Regions from separate parts of the Paraburkholderia sp. J7 genome, predicted to be linked through region 2. Evidence: predicted binding sites of a transcription regulator. Region 2 holds the regulator's gene; each other region holds the start of a gene.
What was found. The regulator LexA, encoded in region 2, represses DNA repair genes until DNA is damaged. The targets are predictions, from matches to a motif close to ACTGTATNNNNATACAGT.
Positions count from the first base shown of each region.

Region 1: the regulator LexA is predicted to act here: its motif matches at 1,886-1,903, upstream of imuA (translesion DNA synthesis-associated protein ImuA).
Region 3: the regulator LexA is predicted to act here: its motif matches at 1,632-1,649, upstream of U5A58_RS19960 (PA0069 family radical SAM protein).
Region 4: the regulator LexA is predicted to act here: its motif matches at 2,446-2,463, upstream of recA (recombinase RecA).

Region 1 is NZ_CAJMYZ010000011.1:128,114-132,323, reverse strand. It holds gene U5A58_RS19225 (NAD(P)/FAD-dependent oxidoreductase) at 65-1,687, shown strand; gene imuA (translesion DNA synthesis-associated protein ImuA) at 1,988-2,833, shown strand; gene U5A58_RS19215 (DNA polymerase Y family protein) at 2,742-4,210, shown strand, end outside.
Region 2 is NZ_CAJMYZ010000020.1:166,215-170,424, forward strand. It holds gene U5A58_RS29145 (universal stress protein) at 1-159, shown strand, start outside; gene U5A58_RS29150 (DUF2939 domain-containing protein) at 241-912, opposite strand; gene U5A58_RS29155 (hypothetical protein) at 1,042-1,419, opposite strand; gene lexA (transcriptional repressor LexA) at 1,474-2,124, opposite strand; gene U5A58_RS29165 (sulfate ABC transporter substrate-binding protein) at 2,427-3,476, shown strand; gene cysT (sulfate ABC transporter permease subunit CysT) at 3,619-4,210, shown strand, end outside.
Region 3 is NZ_CAJMYZ010000011.1:282,520-286,729, reverse strand. It holds gene U5A58_RS19970 (D-amino acid dehydrogenase) at 1-919, opposite strand, end outside; gene U5A58_RS19965 (Lrp/AsnC ligand binding domain-containing protein) at 1,097-1,585, shown strand; gene U5A58_RS19960 (PA0069 family radical SAM protein) at 1,742-2,845, shown strand; gene U5A58_RS19955 (TM2 domain-containing protein) at 2,860-3,333, opposite strand; gene U5A58_RS19950 (PQQ-dependent sugar dehydrogenase) at 3,486-4,210, opposite strand, start outside.
Region 4 is NZ_CAJMYZ010000013.1:157,194-161,403, reverse strand. It holds gene U5A58_RS21995 (sensor histidine kinase) at 1-1,529, opposite strand, end outside; gene U5A58_RS21990 (response regulator transcription factor) at 1,542-2,306, opposite strand; gene recA (recombinase RecA) at 2,543-3,619, shown strand; gene recX (recombination regulator RecX) at 3,772-4,210, shown strand, end outside.

The DNA.
Region 1 (4,210 bases), on a different contig from region 2:
AAGCCGCCGAGCTTATAAAATACGGATCGGCCACACTTCCCGTGGCGATCGCACCCTGGCAGCCATGTTACGTTTATCCGAAGTCAAACTCCCCCTCGACCACGCCGAAAGCGATCTTGAAGCCGCGATTCGGGGACGCCTCGCGGAACTTGGCGTAGCGGCAGACGCGCTCGTCCGCTACACCGTCTTCCGCCGTGCGCACGATGCACGCAAGCGCTCGGATATCAAGCTGACCTATATCGTCGACATCGAAGTCAAGGACGAGGCGAAGGTGCTCAAGCGGATCGCCGGCAAGCCGCATTGCGGGGCGACGCCGGACATGACCTACCGCTTTGTCGCGAAGGCGCCGGAGCACTCGACGCGCCCCCGCCCGGTGGTGATCGGCATGGGGCCGTGCGGGCTGTTCGCAGGACTGATCCTCGCGCAGATGGGTTTTCGTCCCATCATCCTCGAGCGCGGCAAAGCCGTGCGCGAGCGCACCAAGGACACTTTCGGCCTGTGGCGCAAGTCCGTGCTCAACCCTGAATCGAACGTGCAGTTCGGCGAAGGCGGGGCGGGGACGTTTTCCGACGGCAAGCTCTACAGCCAGATCAAGGATCCGAACCACTACGGCCGCAAGGTGCTCGAGGAGTTCGTCAAGGCCGGCGCGCCGGAAGACATCCTGTATCTGAGCCGGCCGCACATCGGCACGTTCCGGCTCGTGAGCATGGTGGAAAAGATGCGCGCCACCATCCACGAACTGGGCGGCGAAGTGCGCTTCGAAACGCGCGTCGAAGACATCGAGATCGAGCAGGGCAAGGTGCGCGCGCTCAAGCTCTCGAACGGCGAGACGCTGCCGTGCGACCACGTCGTGCTGGCGGTTGGCCACAGCGCGCGCGACACGTTCCAGATGCTGCACGATCGCGGCGTGTTCATGGAAGCGAAGCCGTTTTCGCTGGGTTTTCGCATCGAGCACCCGCAGGGGGTGATCGATCGCAGCCGTTTCGGCAAGTTTGCGGGCCACAAGGAGCTTGGCGCGGCCGACTACAAGGTGGTGCATCACGCGAACAATGGCCGCTCGGTCTATAGCTTCTGCATGTGCCCCGGCGGCACGGTGGTCGCGGCGACCTCCGAACCCGGCCGCGTGGTCACCAACGGCATGAGCCAGTATTCGCGGGCCGAGCGCAACGCGAATGCGGGCATCGTCGTCGGCATCACGCCGGAGGATTATCCAGGCGGCCCGCTTGCGGGCATCGCGTTCCAGCGCAAGTGGGAAGAGCGGGCGTTCGAGCTCGGCGGCGGCAATTACCAGGCGCCGGGGCAACTCGTGGGCGACTTTATCGCCGGGCGGCCGTCGACGTCGCTGGGCTCCGTGGTGCCGTCCTACAAGCCGGGCGTGCATCCGACCGATCTCAGCACCGCGCTGCCCGACTATGTGATCGAGGCCATCCGTGAAGCCCTTCCGCAGATCGATAAGAAGCTCGCAGGCTTCGCGATGCACGATGCGGTGCTCACGGGCGTCGAGACGCGCACATCGTCGCCGCTGCGGATTCGTCGCAAGGACGATTACCAGAGCGTGAACGTCGCAGGTCTGTATCCGGCCGGCGAAGGCGCCGGGTATGCCGGCGGCATCTACTCGGCGGCCATCGACGGCATCGAGGTGGCGCAAGCCGTGGCGCTCAGTCTGACATCGGCGCACGCCTCCTGATAGCGGAAAACGACGGGCGGGATGCGTCGGCGCGTCTCGCAGTTCGTCTTCCAGTTCGTCCCTCAGTGTTCCCCCTCAGCGCGCCCTTCAGCGTGCGCGCTACTCGCCTGTCTTAAGCGGCGTTTGCCCCGGACGTAAGCCCCAGCGTCCGGGAGTAATCAATCCCCCATTTCCCGCCTTCCTCCAATCCCATAAAATACTGTATAAATATACAGGTGGAGGCGAACCGACCTCCTGCTTGCCGATGCCCCATTTCCTGCCGGGCAGGGCGGAGCGTTCCCATCAATCAGGCTACGAACCATGGCAGCAGCCGTCCAGACCACTGCGCAACTCGCCGCGCACTTGCCCCCCCGGCTGCAAAGCCGCGTGTGGCAAGGCGATCAGCTCGCGCACGCCAGCGAGCGCTCGGTGCCGAGCGGCCACGCCACGCTCGACGCCCAGCTTCCCGGCGCCGGCTGGCCCGCAGGCAGCCTGACCGAACTGCTCGTCGAGCAGGGCGGCGTGGGTGAGATGCGGCTCGTCGCTCCAGCGCTGCGCGCGCTCACCGCGCAGGCGGGCCGGCACGTGCTGCTCGTCGCGCCGCCATGGCGTCCGTACGCCTGCGCGCTCAAGGCGTGGGGGCTCGCGCTCGAGCGCGTGATCTGGGTGCGTGCGGCCGAAGACGAGGCCGCCTGGGTGGCCGAGCAGGCGCTCAAGCAGGAAGGCATGGGCGCCGTGCTGCTCTGGCAGACGAAAGCGCGCCCCGACGCCGTGCGCCGTTTGCAGGTCGCCGCCCAGGATTCGCAGGCGCTCGCCTTTCTCGTGCGGCCGCTCGCCGCGCGCAACCAGTCGTCGCCGGCGCCGCTGCGCATGACCTGCTCGCCGGTGCCGCCGCCCGAGGAAGCGAACCTGAACCGGCGGCAATGGATGCAGCTTGCCGCGCTCTGCGTCGATATCTTCAAGCGCCGCGGGCCGCCGCCCGCCCAGCCACTCGTCATTACATTGCCGCTGCAGGACGCGGTGCTGCCCCAGCCGGACGCAGCCTCCGTCGTCATGCCGTGGCCCGGGGCCAATCATGCTGTGGATCGCCGTCACCTTGCCGTTGTTGCCGCTGGAGGCCGTCAGACCTCTGATGCCGCCGGCGCCATCAACAGCGCGCCTGCCTGAAAGCGCCGATGCCGATGCCGTCAGCGCGCCGCGCTGCTACGCGCTCGCCGACCACGCGCGCATCCTGATCGCCGATCTCGACGCGCTGCGCCTGGGCGTCGAGCCCGGCAACACGCGCTCGCATGCGCTGGCGCTTGCGCCGGGGCTCGTGCTGCTCGAAGCCGATCCGGCGCGCGAGACCCGTGCGTTCGAGGCGCTCGCGCTCGCGTTGCTCGCCTATACGCCCAAGGTGTCGTTCGCGCAGTCGCACACGCTGTTGCTCGAAGTCGGCTCGGGCTTGCGTCTTTTCGGCGGCGTGCGCGCGCTGCTCGGGAAGGTTGCGGCGACGGTGGCCAGCTGCGGACACACCGCGCGCATCGCCTGCGCGCCCACGGCGTGGGGCGCGTGGACGCTCGCCCAGGCGCGCATCACGCGTTCGTCGCGCCGCTGGCACGTGCTCAAGGAAACGACGCTCGCGCGCGTGCTCGATTCGCTGCCGGTCACGCTCGCGCCGTTCGCCGCGCAGCACGACCACGCGCTCACGCAGATCGGCTGCGCGACGCTCGGCGATCTGCGGCGGCTGCCGCGCGAGGGCATCGTGCGGCGTTTCGGCGACGGCGTGCTCGGCTGGCTCGCGCAGGCGCGCGGCGAAGCGCCCGATCCGCGTGTCTGGTTCGCCGCGCCGCCGTCGTTTCACGCGGCGCTCGAATTGCAGGCGCGCGTGGAGAGCGCCGAGGCGCTGCTCTTTGCCGCGCGCCGGCTCGTGATGCAGCTGGCCGGCTGGCTTGCCGCGCAGCACGCGGCGTTGAGCGGCTTCGAATTGCGTCTGGAGCACGAACTGGCTTCGCGGCATGCGCCGCGCACCTCGACGCTCGCGATCGCGTGGGCGTCGCCTTCGCGCGACGCCGAGCATCTGCTGTGGCTGCTGCGCGAGCGCCTGAATCAGACCGAGCTTGCCGCGCCCGTCATTGGCCTTGCGCTCGTCGCCTCGCAGGTGAGCGAATACGCGGCGCCCACCGACACGCTCTTTCCGATGGCCGAGGCCGCCGAGGCGTCGCTCGGGCAGCTCTTCGAGCGCATCGGCGCGCGGCTTGGCGAGCAGAACGTGCTGCAGCTTTTCGTCGAGGACGATCATCGGCCCGAGCTGGCGATGTCGGCGCGGCCCTACCGCGAGAGCGGCGCGAAGCGTGCGCGCAAGCCGCGCAAGGCAAGCAAGCCGCAGCAGGAAGCGGACGCGAGCGCGCCCGTGCAAAGCGCCTTCGACCTGCCCGAGGTGCCGCTGCCGGCCCAGCCGCGTCCGGCGTGGCTGCTCGAAAAGCCGCTCAAGCTCGCGACGCGCGGTGACCGCCCGGTTTATCGACGGCCGCTGAAGACGCTCACGCGCACCGAGCGCATCGA
Region 2 (4,210 bases):
AATGCCGACCTCGTGGTGGTGGGTCACCGCTGCCGCACGGGGCTTTCGCGCTGGTGGATGGGCGCGGGCAATACGCCGCTGCTCGACCGCGTGTCGTGCAGCATTCTCGTGGCGTGTTCGTCGGCGGCTGAGGAAAAACAGCAGCAAGCCGCCGCTTAGTTGATCGAGCGGGATCAAGCGGGAACAAGCGGGCCGGTTCGCACAGAACCGGCCTGTTTCCGCTTTCGCTTCCAATCTGTCTCAGTTCGAGACGTTTCCTTCGTCTAGCTCGACCGCTGCGAGCTTCCACGAGAAGAGCCCGTGACGCTGCAGGATGGCGGCATAGTGCTCGCCCGTATTGCCGCGCTCCCACGTGAGCGCGAATTCATTGAGGCCGCGATAGCCGGCCGTGGTGACCGGCCGAGCCTCGGGCGCGGGATTGCCCGACGCCGCTGGGGGCGATGACGGCGCCGATTCTGCCGATTGCGCGGATTCTGCCGATTGCTCGCCGGACTCCGCCGGCGGCGGCGCGTGCGGCCGGTCGCCAGGCTTGCCCGTCGGCGGCATGCCGCTCAGCAGGGCGGCCACGCCTTCCGGCGTTGCGTAGGCATCCACGAGCGGACTGATCAGTGCCGCACCAATCACGGCGCCAAGGATGAGCAGCGGATTGCTGCTGTGTTGCCCTTCGACGCGCCGATGCAGCATCTCGCCAACCTGCTGCTTGAGGCTCAGGCGCAGCGCCGGGTAGTCGACGTACTCGTTGAGCGTGGCGGCGTCGCGAGCGTCGGCGGCGGCTTTCATGTGTTTCACCGCGATATAGGGCGACGCATACGCGTAGCCAAGCGCGCCAACAACCATGGCGAGCGCAACGGCGATCGCTACGGGCTTCTTCCAGCCTTGGGATTTACGTGGGGTTGAGGGAGATTCCGTCATCGGCATAGGGCTAATCGTTCAAACAGGGTGTTGACCGCAAACCCGGTCAAACGATCCCGACCGTAACCTCTTCTCACATTTGAGCCGCGTATTGGCGAATTCGCGGCGTAATTCGCGCTCGATTCGACCTTACTTCGCCAGCGCTGCAGGCAGGTCGCTGTGCTGCTCCGCGATGCAGCGGTCGATCGCACGGCAGACCGCGTCAACCGTGCCGACGAGAATGAGCCGCGACTGACCTTGATAGACCCGCACCGGCGCGCGGCGCATGGGCTGCTCGGTGTTGAGCGTGCTGTTGAGCGACACGCGCGCAAACGCCGGCTGGGCCGAGGGCAGCGCCGGCAGGTCGGCCGTGCTGGCGGCCACCATCTCTGGCGAGTCTTCGAAGAGCGAGCCGCTCAGTGCGGCGGCCGAGTCGCGCACCTCGCGCACCGCGCAAGAGGCGATTCCACGGAGGTGGCGAAGACGGCCGAATTGACGGAAGGGCAGCAAGCGGGCAAGGCGTTCCATGACTCTCTCCAGGTAGTGCGTAAACTCAGCGCACAACGCGCGCAGACGGATTGCTTAGAATTCTGTGGGGCGGATCAGGCCAACCGCGATGCCTTCCAGCGCGAATTCCGCGCTGCCAGCCTCGACAAAAATATTGTCGTAATCGGGGTTCTCGGCGATCAGTTCGAGCCCGTTCGAACGGCGCTTCAGCCGCTTCACGGTGACGTCGTCGCCAAGGCGCGCCACGATGATCTGCCCGTCTTTCGCTTCGGCCTTCTTCTGCACGGCGAGCAGGTCGCCGTCGAGAATGCCGGCGTCGCGCATGGAAAGGCCGCGCACTTTCAGCAGATAGTCAGGGCGGCTCGAGAACAGTGCCGGGTCGCACATGTAGTTCTGCGAGATGTGTTCCTGCGCGAGGATAGGGCTACCCGCTGCGACGCGGCCAACGAGCGGCAGTGAGAGCTGCATGATGCTCGGGTGCGGGAGCGTGAACTGGTGCGGCAGGTCGTCGGGCCCCGGCATGAGGCGGATGCCGCGCGAGGCGCCCGCAGCCAGTTCGATCACGCCCTTGCGCGCCAGCGCGCGCAGATGCTCCTCCGCGGAGTTGGCCGAGCTGAAGCCGAGTTCGGCCGCGATCTCGGCGCGCGTGGGCGGGAAGCCCGTGCGTTCGATCGCCCGGCGAACCAGATCGAAAACCTGCTGCTGTCGTGCGGTGAGTTTGGTCATGGCGCCACTGTATGTTTGAACAGGTAACTGTATTTTTATACAGTACTCGCCACTTTTCAAGTGTTACTTGAAGTTCGTCAACTGAGCGTTGCTATCAGGCCGTTTTCCCGCGTTTGTGCGGACGAAACCGCGCTCCAGCAGCGACTTCCTCTGTCCTTACCACTTTTGCGTATTAAAAAATGAGAAAACATCATTTTTAATAATGTAAGCGGATCGCTAGACTGGCCTCCATCGTTAGCTGCAATTCGCAGATGCGCACGGATGAGCGCGAACGAGCACACACGAAAACGGAGAACAGATAGATGGGCACGACACATACGGGGCGCGCAGGCTGGCTGAAATCACTGGCGGCAAAACTGGTTATCGGCGTTGCGCCGCTCGTCGCAGTTGCGGCGATGGCGCCCGTGGCCGCTCACGCGGACACGTCGCTGCTCAACGTCTCCTACGATCCGACGCGCGAGCTGTACCAGGACATTAACGAGGCCTTCATCAAGCAGTGGAAGGCGAAGACGGGCGAAACGCTCACCATCAAGCAGTCGCACGGCGGCTCGGGTGCGCAGGCGCGCTCGGTGCTCGACGGCCTGCAGGCCGACGTCGTGACGCTGGCGCTCGCATGGGACATCGACGCGCTCGCCAACAAGGGCATCGTTGCGAAGGACTGGCAAAAGCGTCTGCCCGACAACGCCTCGCCGTACACGTCGACGATCGTGTTTCTCGTGCGCAAGGGCAACCCCAAGCACATCAAGGACTGGGACGATCTGACGAAGCCGGGCGTGTCGATCGTCACGCCGAATCCGAAGACCTCGGGCGGCGCGCGCTGGAACTATCTCGCGGCGTGGGCCTATGCGCTGCACCAGCCGGGCGGCAACGAGCAGAAGGCCAAGGACTTCGTCTCGAAGCTCTACAAGAACGCGGGCGTGCTCGACTCGGGCGCGCGAGGCGCGACGACGAGCTTCGTGCAGCGCGGTATCGGCGATGTGCTGATCGCATGGGAGAACGAAGCATTCCTTTCGCTCAAGGAATTCGGCCCGGACAAGTTCGAGATCGTGGTTCCCTCGGTGAGCATTCTGGCTGAGCCGCCGGTTGCGGTGGTGGACAAGGTCGTCGAAAAGAAGGGCACGCGTAAGGAGGCCGAGGCCTACCTGCAGTTCCTCTATAGCGAAGAGGGCCAGGAGATCGCCGCGAAGAACTTCTACCGTCCGCGTTCGGACAAGGTCCCGGCGGCGCTCACGGCGAAGTTTCCGAAGCTCAAGCTCTACACGGTCGACGACACGTTCGGCGGCTGGACCAACGCGCAGAAGACGCATTTCGCAGATGGCGGCGTGTTCGATTCGATCTACCAGCCGCAGTAAGTCACGCAACACCGCTGTACCGCAGTACCGGTTGGCAGTCGATCACGACGCGACCGCATAACAAAGAAGCGCGCCCACGGGCGCGCTTTTCGGCGCCGCCGGCGAACCCGGCAAGCGCGCAACCCATGTCTGGACGATGAGCATGACAACGTTTCGATTGCGCAAGCCCAGTGCGCTGCCGGGCTTCGGCGTGACGCTCGGCATCACGGTGGCTTACCTGAGCCTCGTGGTGCTCATTCCGCTTGCCGCCACCTTCCTCAAGACGGCGACGCTCGACTGGAGCCAGTTCGTGCGCGCCGTGTGGTCGCCGCGTGTGATCGCTTCGTACCGGCTCACGTTCACGGCTGCGCTCGGCGGGGCGCTCATCAACGCGGTGTTCGGCTTCCTGCTCGCGTGGGTGCTCGTGCGCTATCCATTCCCGTTCAAACGCGTGATCGATGCGCTCGTCGATCTGCCGTTCGCGCTGCCGACTTCCGTCGCGGGCATTTCGCTCGCCGCCGTGTACGCGGGCAATGGCTGGATTGGCCAGTTCCTGGAACCGCTCGGTCTGAAGATCGCGTTCACGCCGCTTGGCGTGCTCGTCGCGCTGACCTTCATCGGCTTGCCGTTCGTCGTGCGCACGGTGCAGCCGGTGCTCGAAGACTTCGAGCGCGAGCAGGAGGAGGCCGCCGCGTGCCTTGGCGCTTCGCGCTGGCTCACGTTCCGCCGCGTCGTGCTGCCCGCGGTGCTGCCGG
Region 3 (4,210 bases), on a different contig from region 2:
GATCGTCAAAACGCGTGATCGCGATCTTGTAGGTTTCGTCGAGCACGGTCGAGACCGGCGCGGCGTCGGCGTTGACGATCGGCGCCGTGATCGAATAGCCCTTGAGCGGATAGACCGGGATCTTCACGATGTCCGCGAGCATCTTCGTCGAGAAGGAGCCGAGCGCGACCACGAACGAATCCGCGCGCACCAGTTCGCTGCCGCATTGCACGCCCGCAATGCGGTCGCCCTGCAGGACGAGGTTGTCGATCGGCGTGTTGTAGCGGAATTTCACGCCCAGTTGTTCGGCCATCGCGGCAAGGCGCGTGGTGAACATCTGGCAGTCGCCGGTTTCGTCGCCGGGCAGACGCAGGCCACCCGTGAGCTTGCCCGACACCGCGGCGAGCGCGGGTTCGGCGCGGCCCAGTTCGTCGGCGGTGAGCAGTTCATACGGAACGTTCGCGTCCTTCAGCACGGCGATGTCCTTCGCCGCGCCTTCGAACTGCTGCTGCGTACGGAACACCTGGAGCGTGCCGCCCGTGCGGCCTTCATATTGAATGCCCGTGTCGGCGCGCAGCGCCTGCAGGCAGTCGCGGCTGTATTCGGCGAGGCGCACCATGCGGCCTTTGTTGAGCGCGTAGCGTTCGGCCGTGCAGTTCTGCAGCATCTGCCACATCCACTGCAGCTGGAATTTGGTGCCGTCCAGACGAATGGCGAGTGGCGCGTGCTTCTCGAACATCCACTTGATCGCCTTGAGCGGCACGCCAGGCGCGGCCCACGGCGCAGCGTAACCCGGCGAGATCTGGCCGGCGTTCGCAAAACTGGTCTCGAGCGCGGGACCGGCTTCGCGGTCGATCACCGTGACTTCGTGGCCCGCGCGGGCGAGATACCAGGCGCTGGCCACACCGACCACACCACTGCCCAACACGACGACTCGCATAGCTGCTCCGTATAGATTCGTTGGGGCTACGCCGTGTTGCCGGGACCCCGGAAGCGGCGTTATGGCACCGATAGGGTGGAAGGCATGAAAATTCGGGTGTAGCCAGTATTTGTAGCTATGCTATTGTTGTATGCCTAGGTTTTGTTATCGTATTTTTCAGATTTTCGGGAAGAAATCATGAGAACGCAGCGCCAACCGGTCCGCGCGCTCGACCGGCTCGATCACCGCATCCTGAAACTGCTCCAGGAAGACGGCCGCATGGCCATGAAGGACCTCGCGGAGCAGGTCGGGCTTTCGGTGACGCCGTGCATCGAGCGGGTGAAGCGCATGGAGCGCGACGGGGTCATCACGGGCTATTTCGCGCGCGTGAATCCCGCGGTGCTGGGCGCGGCGCTGCTCGTGTTCGTGGAGATCACGCTCGACCACAAGAGCGGCAATATGTTCGACCAGTTCCGCCGCGAAGTGCAGAAGATTCCCGAAGTGCTGGAGTGCCATCTCGTCTCGGGCGACTTCGACTATCTGATCAAGGCGCGCATCGGCGAGATGGCCGACTATCGCAAGCTGCTGGGTGACATCCTCTTGCAACTGCCCGGCGCGGTGCAGTCGAAAAGCTACGTGGTGATGGAAGAGATCAAGGAGACGCTGACTATCGCCGTGGGGGAGTGAGCGGCTGTCAGCGCCCTGTTTTTAGGACTCGACAACGCGGCTCAGTACTGTATATTTGTACAGTACTGAGCCGCGTTTTTTCATGTCTTGTTCACTTTAGCCGTGACCGATTCCCGCCACCCCGATCCCGATACCTGGTATCCCGTTGCGCCGCCCATGGCACGCAAGGGGCGCGGTGCGGTTACGAACCTGCAAGGGCGCTATGAAGTGGACCAACGCGAAGCGTTCGACGATGGTTGGCAGCAGGCGGGCGAAGGCGAAGAGGGCCGAGGGGACCAGGCCGACCACAACAGTGAGCCGAAGCTGCGCACCGAAGTCTTCGAAGAGCGTGCGAAAAGTATCCTCACGCGCAACCAGTCGCCGGACATTCCGTTCAACGTCTCGCTCAATCCTTATCGTGGTTGCGAGCACGGTTGCATCTATTGCTTCGCGCGGCCCACGCATAGCTATCTCGGTCTTTCGCCGGGGCTCGATTTCGAAAGCCGTATCTATGCGAAGGTGAACGCCGCAGAACTGCTCGCGCGGGAGATCGCGAAGCCTTCGTACGAGCCCGAGCCCATTGCGCTCGGCGTGAACACCGACGCCTGGCAGCCGGTGGAGCGCGACATGCGCATCACGCGGCGCGTGGTCGAGGTACTGGCCGAGCGTCAGCATCCGTTCGCGGCCATCACGAAGTCCTCGCTGATCGAGCGCGATCTCGATCTGCTCGCGCCGATGGCCGCGCGCAAGCAGTTCATGGCGGCGATCACGATCACCACGCTCGACGCCGATATCGCCCGCTCGCTCGAACCGCGTGCGGCGACCCCTGCGCGTCGCCTGCGCACCATTCGCACGCTAGCCGAAGCCGGTGTGCCGGTGGGCGTGAGCATCGCGCCTGTCATTCCGTTCGTGACCGAGCCCGACATGGAACGTGTGCTCGAAGCCTGCGCCGAGGCCGGCGCAACGAGCGCGAGCTATATCGTGCTGCGTTTGCCATGGGAGGTCGCGCCGCTCTTCCAGGATTGGCTGGCGGCGCATTTCCCCCAGCGCGCCGAGCGCGTGATGAGCCGTGTGCGCGACATGCGCGGCGGCAAGGACTACGAGTCGGCGTTCTCGCAGCGCATGAAGGGCACGGGGCTTTGGGCCGACCTGCTCAAGCAGCGCTTTCACAATGCCGTGCGGCGCCTCGGGCTCAATGAGCGGCGTCACGGCATTCTCGATATGTCGGCGTTCGTGCAGTCGAAGACCGTGCGTGAGAAGCCTCAACTCGACTTGTTCTGAGTGGGCTCGCGGCGTTATTGCGAGATGGCCTTTGCGGCCTCGACCTGCGACTCGAAATAGGTCTGGAAAGAGAGCGCGAGTCCCGTCATCAGCAGGAATGCGCCAATCAGCAGCGAAAAAATCACGACGAAGATGACCGTCCAGCCCGAGCGGCTTGTGCGGCCTTGCTCCACGAACGCGGCGTTGAACTGCGCGTCCCATTTGGCGTCGGGGCGCAGCCCATACACGATTGCCGCCAGAAACGCCGAAATGACGGAAACTGCGCCGATCACGGCGAGGCCCCAGCCGGGAATCGAGGCGCGTTCGGTTGCGACGAGCAGCATCACGCCCGGAATGCCGATTAGCGTGCCGAACAGATGCGCCCAGCCCCACACGTCGCGCGAACCATACAGATAGAAGCGATGTGCGCCGAGGCTGCCAAACAGGAACGCGAGGGCGGCGGTGAGGGTCTTGGAGCGAAAGCGTGCGGGGTTGTTTTCGTTGGGCATGGGCTCGGGCATAACGTGAACGTTTGGCCGTCATGGGCGCATCACGTCATCGCACACGGGCCGCCGGGCATTGTATGCCGCGCGCCTCGCTTGCAGCACAAGCGCACGCTTATGCCCGGCACCATGCCATCAGCGTTAGCGTGGCGCGCGCGTCACGGTTTGGTGTACGTCACGCGATAGATCGCGCCCGCGTAGTCGTCGCTGATCAGGAGCGAGCCGTCGGGCAGCGGCAGCACGTCGGCGGGGCGGCCCCATTGGGTCTCGTCGGCGTTGAGCCAGCCCTGCGCGAACACATCCTGACGTGCGTTCGTGCCGTCGGGGTTGGCGCTCACGCGCACCACGCGGTAACCGACCTTCTTGCTGCGGTTCCACGAACCGTGCTCGGCGATGAACAGGCTGTTCTTGTAATCGGCCGGGAACATCGAGGCGGTGTAGAAGCGCATGCCGAGCGACGCCACATGCGCGCCGAGTTTCGCGACCGGGGGCGTGAAGCCGCTGCAAGGATGGCCCGCGCCGAACTCGGGGTCGGCGACGTTGCCGCCGTGGCAATACGGAAAGCCGAAGTCCTCGCCGGTGTGCGCGAGGCGGTTGAGCTTGTCGTCGGGGATGTCGTCGCCGAGCATGTCGCGGCCGTTGTCGGTGAACCAGAGTTCGTGCGTCTGCGGATGCCACGCGAAGCCGACCGTGTTGCGCACGCCGCGCGCAATGGTCTCGTAGTGCGAGCCGTCGGGGTCCATGCGGCCGATCATCGCGAAATGCACGCGCTGCGGGTCGCTTGCCGGCAGGCAGACGTTGCACGGCGCGCCTTGCGGCACGTACAGCTTGCCGTCGGGGCCGAAGGCGATGAACTTCCAGCCGTGGTGGCGCTCGGTGGGCA
Region 4 (4,210 bases), on a different contig from region 2:
ATCTCGCGCACGATCGCGAGCCCGAGTCCGCTGCCTTCGCCGTCGCGCCCGAGAATGCGGTAGAAGCGCTCGAACACGCGCTCGCGCTCGGCGGCAGGAATGCCCATACCCGTGTCTTCCACTTCGAGATGGACCACGCCCGCCGCGGGTTCCGGCCGCACGCGCACGGTGATACGCCCGCCCGCAGGCGTATAGCGGATCGCGTTGTCGATGAGGTTCGAGAGCATCTCGCGCAGCATCACCGGGTTGCCGTCCACTTCGACGCGCGCCGCCGAACTGTCCTCGTCCTGCTCGCTCCCATACGCCGTTTCGGGGCCTTCGTAGCCGAGGTCCATCTGTTTGGCGAGCGCCGGCTGCACCCAGTCGCGCACGGCGTGGCGCGCCACGTCCGCCACGTCGACAGGCGTGAAGATCTGCCCGGACATGCGGTTTTCCGCGCGCGCGAGCGCGAGCAGCTGCGTGACGAGCCGCGCGGCGTGCTCGGAGCTTGTCGCGATCTGCTCGAGCGAGCGGTGCACTTCGGCAGGCGCGTCCTGGCGCAGCGCGAGTTCGGCCTGGGTGCGCAGGCCCGCGAGCGGCGTCTTCATCTGATGGGCGGCGTCGGCGATAAAGCGCTTTTGCAGCTCCATGTTCTGTTCGAGCCGCGTGAGCAGGTCGTTGAACGAGGTGACGAGCGGCTCGATTTCAGGCGGCGCGCGGCGCGCTTCGAGCGGCGAAAGATCGTCGGGGCGGCGCATGCGGATGTTCGACTGCAGCGCGTGCAACGGCGCGAGGCCGCGCGAGAGACCGAACCACACGAGCAGGATCGCGAGCGGCAGGATCACGAACTGCGGCAGGATCACGCCTTTGATGATGTCGTTGGCCAGTTGGCGGCGCTTGTCGAGCGTTTCCGCGACCTGCACGAGCACCGGTTGACCTGGCCGGTCGCCGGCGCTCAGGTGCGTCGGCTCCACCGTCGTATAGGCGACGCGGATATCGATGCCACGCAGCGTGTCGTCGCGGAACTCGACGAGGCCGGGCGGCGGGCGGTCGTCGTCGTGCGGCAGCGGCATGTCGCGATCGCCGCCAATCAGCTCGCCGCGGCTGCCGAGCACCTGGTAGAACACGCTGTCTACGTTGTCGGCGCGCAGGAAGTCGCGCGTGGAGGCGGGCAGTGTGAGTTCGGCCACGCCGTTGACGGGCTGGATCTGGCGCGCGAGCACATAGGCGTCGGTTTCGAGCGCGCGGTCGAAGGGGCCGTTGGCGATCGACTTCGCCACGAGATACGTGACCGCGATGCTCATCGGCCAGAGCAGCAGCAAGGGCGCGAGCATCCAGTCGAGAATCTCGCCGAAAAGCGACCGCGGGCGTGCCTCGGCGGCGGCTTCGGCTTCGTCGGGCGGGGCGAACGGGTTGGCGTAGCGGGCGTCGCGCGCGTCGTCGTCGAGGGCGTCGGCCGTGAATGCGGACGCGCCCGACGTGTTTTCGCCGGCTGTGCTCGCGGCGCCCTTGGGCGGCACGGCGCGCGCGATGGGAGGACGCCCGGCCATCTTCGACTCCGCCTATTTGAAATAGTGGCTGGCGGGCATCGCCGGCGTGGCGTCGGGTGCGCCGGTCTCGGCGCGGGCGCCTGGCTGGCTGGCGCCGGCGTGCGTTTCCTTCGCCTCCTTTTCGAGGCAGTAGCCCAGTCCGCGCACCGTCACGATGCGCACGCCGCCGGTTTCCAGCTTCTTGCGCAGCCGGTGCACATAGACCTCGATGGCGTTGTTGCTGACTTCCTCGCCCCATTCGCACAGGTGATCGACGAGTTGCTCCTTCGACACGAGCCGCCCGAGCCGCTGCAGCAGCACTTCGAGCACGCCCAGTTCGCGTGCCGAAAGATCGAGCACCTGGTCGTTGATGCGCGCGATGCGCCCCACCTGGTCGTACGAGAGCGCGCCATGCCGCACCACGGTCGGGCCGCCGCCCGCGCCGCGGCGCGTGAGTGCACGCACGCGCGCTTCGAGTTCGTTGAGCGCGAAGGGCTTGGCCATGTAGTCGTCGGCGCCGAGGTCGAGGCCTTTCACGCGCTCGTCCACGCTGTCGGCGGCGGTGAGGATCAGCACGGGCAGGTTGGAATTGCGCGCGCGCAAACGGCGCAGCACTTCGAGGCCCGGCATTTTCGGCAGGCCCAGATCGAGGATCAAGAGGTCGAACGACTGCATCGACAAGGCAGTATCGGCATCCACGCCGCTACGCACGTGATCAACGGCATAGCCCGATTGGCGGAGTGATCTCACGAGCCCGTCCGCGAGTATGCTGTCGTCTTCGGCAATGAGGATTCGCATGTTGCGCCAACGTCGCCTTCGAGGCCCTTTGACCTCGTAGCACCGGCGCCGCGCCGCGTCTTTGAAGGCGCGGCCAGGCGACGCGCGGCGGTCTCCCGAAATTCGCGGTTCTGGATCGCCAGAAAGGCTTGCCAAAACCACTGTTTTTTTATACAGTGTCTGCGTTCGTGTGCATTAGCCCGAATGAGGCGTGCGCATGGTCACGAGACGCCGTTCATCATAGCAAAGGACGATTCATGGAAGATAGCAAGAAAGGCTCGGCTGGGCTGACTGCTGAAAAGAGCAAGGCGCTGGCCGCCGCGCTCGCGCAGATCGAAAAGCAGTTCGGCAAGGGGTCGATCATGCGACTCGGCGACGGCGAAGCGGTCGAGGACATCCAGGTAGTCTCCACCGGTTCGCTCGGCCTCGACATCGCGCTTGGCGTGGGCGGTTTGCCGCGCGGCCGCGTGGTCGAGATCTACGGTCCGGAATCGTCGGGCAAGACCACGCTCACGCTGCAGGTGATCGCCGAAATGCAGAAGCTCGGCGGCACGGCGGCGTTCATCGACGCGGAACACGCGCTCGACGTGCAATACGCCGCCAAGCTCGGCGTGAACGTGCCTGAGCTGCTCATCTCGCAGCCGGACACGGGCGAGCAGGCGCTCGAAATCACCGACGCGCTGGTGCGCTCGGGCTCGATCGACATGATCGTGATCGACTCGGTCGCGGCGCTCGTGCCGAAGGCCGAAATCGAAGGTGAAATGGGCGACTCGCTGCCGGGTCTGCAGGCGCGTCTGATGTCGCAGGCGCTGCGCAAGCTCACCGGCACGATCAAGAAGACGAACTGCATGGTGATCTTCATTAACCAGATCCGCATGAAGATCGGCGTGATGTTCGGCAACCCGGAAACCACCACGGGCGGCAACGCACTCAAGTTCTACTCGTCGGTGCGTCTGGACATTCGCCGCATTGGCTCGATCAAGAAGAACGACGAAGTCATCGGCAGCGAAACGCGCGTGAAGGTTGTGAAGAACAAGGTCTCGCCGCCGTTCCGCGAAGCCGTGTTCGACATTCTGTACGGCGAAGGCATTTCGCGTCAGGGCGAAATCGTCGACCTCGGCGTGCAGGCCAAGATCGTCGACAAGGCGGGTGCGTGGTACAGCTATAACGGCGAGCGCATTGGCCAGGGCAAGGACAACGCACGCGAATTCCTGCGCGAGAACTCGGACATCGCTCGTGAGATCGAAAACCGCATCCGCGAATCGCTGGGCGTGAGCACGATGCCGGCCGGCGTCGACAATTCCGGCGAAGTCGAAGTCGCTGACGAAGAGTAAATTCTTCAGGCTCTCGTAGATAAGGCAAGCTGATGCGCAAGGGCGGGTCACCTACGTCCTCGCCGTCCGGCGATCAGGCTAACTCGCGTGCGGGTTCGCCTGCTGACCGGGGCGCCGAGCGGCGCCCCGCCGTGAAGCCTGCCGACGCACGCATGAGCCGTTCAAGCCGCGACGCCCAGGCGGGCGATCGCGGCTTTGCGCATTCTGACGCGGCATATTCCGCGCCCGCCGATCTCAGCGACGATGGCGGTGCGGTCTTCGAAGTGCCGTTCGAGGCTTTCTTCGGCGGGACCAATGAATCGGCGGAAAGCGCGTCATCAGAGCCGCCGCCGTTCGAAACATCATTCAAGCGCTCGCGCCGTGGGCCTGGCGAAACCGCCCGCGAACCCAGCGCACCGCAAGCCGATCAATACGAGCGCAGCTCGGCCACCCGTGCCGCACGCGCGAGCGAGCGCGAAAAGGCATCCACGGCAAAGCAGCGGCCCGAGCGCTCCCTCAAGGGCCGCGCGCTCGGCTATCTTTCGCGCCGCGAATACAGCCGCGCCGAGCTTTCGCGCAAGCTCGTGCCGTACACCGAAGACGCCGACGCAC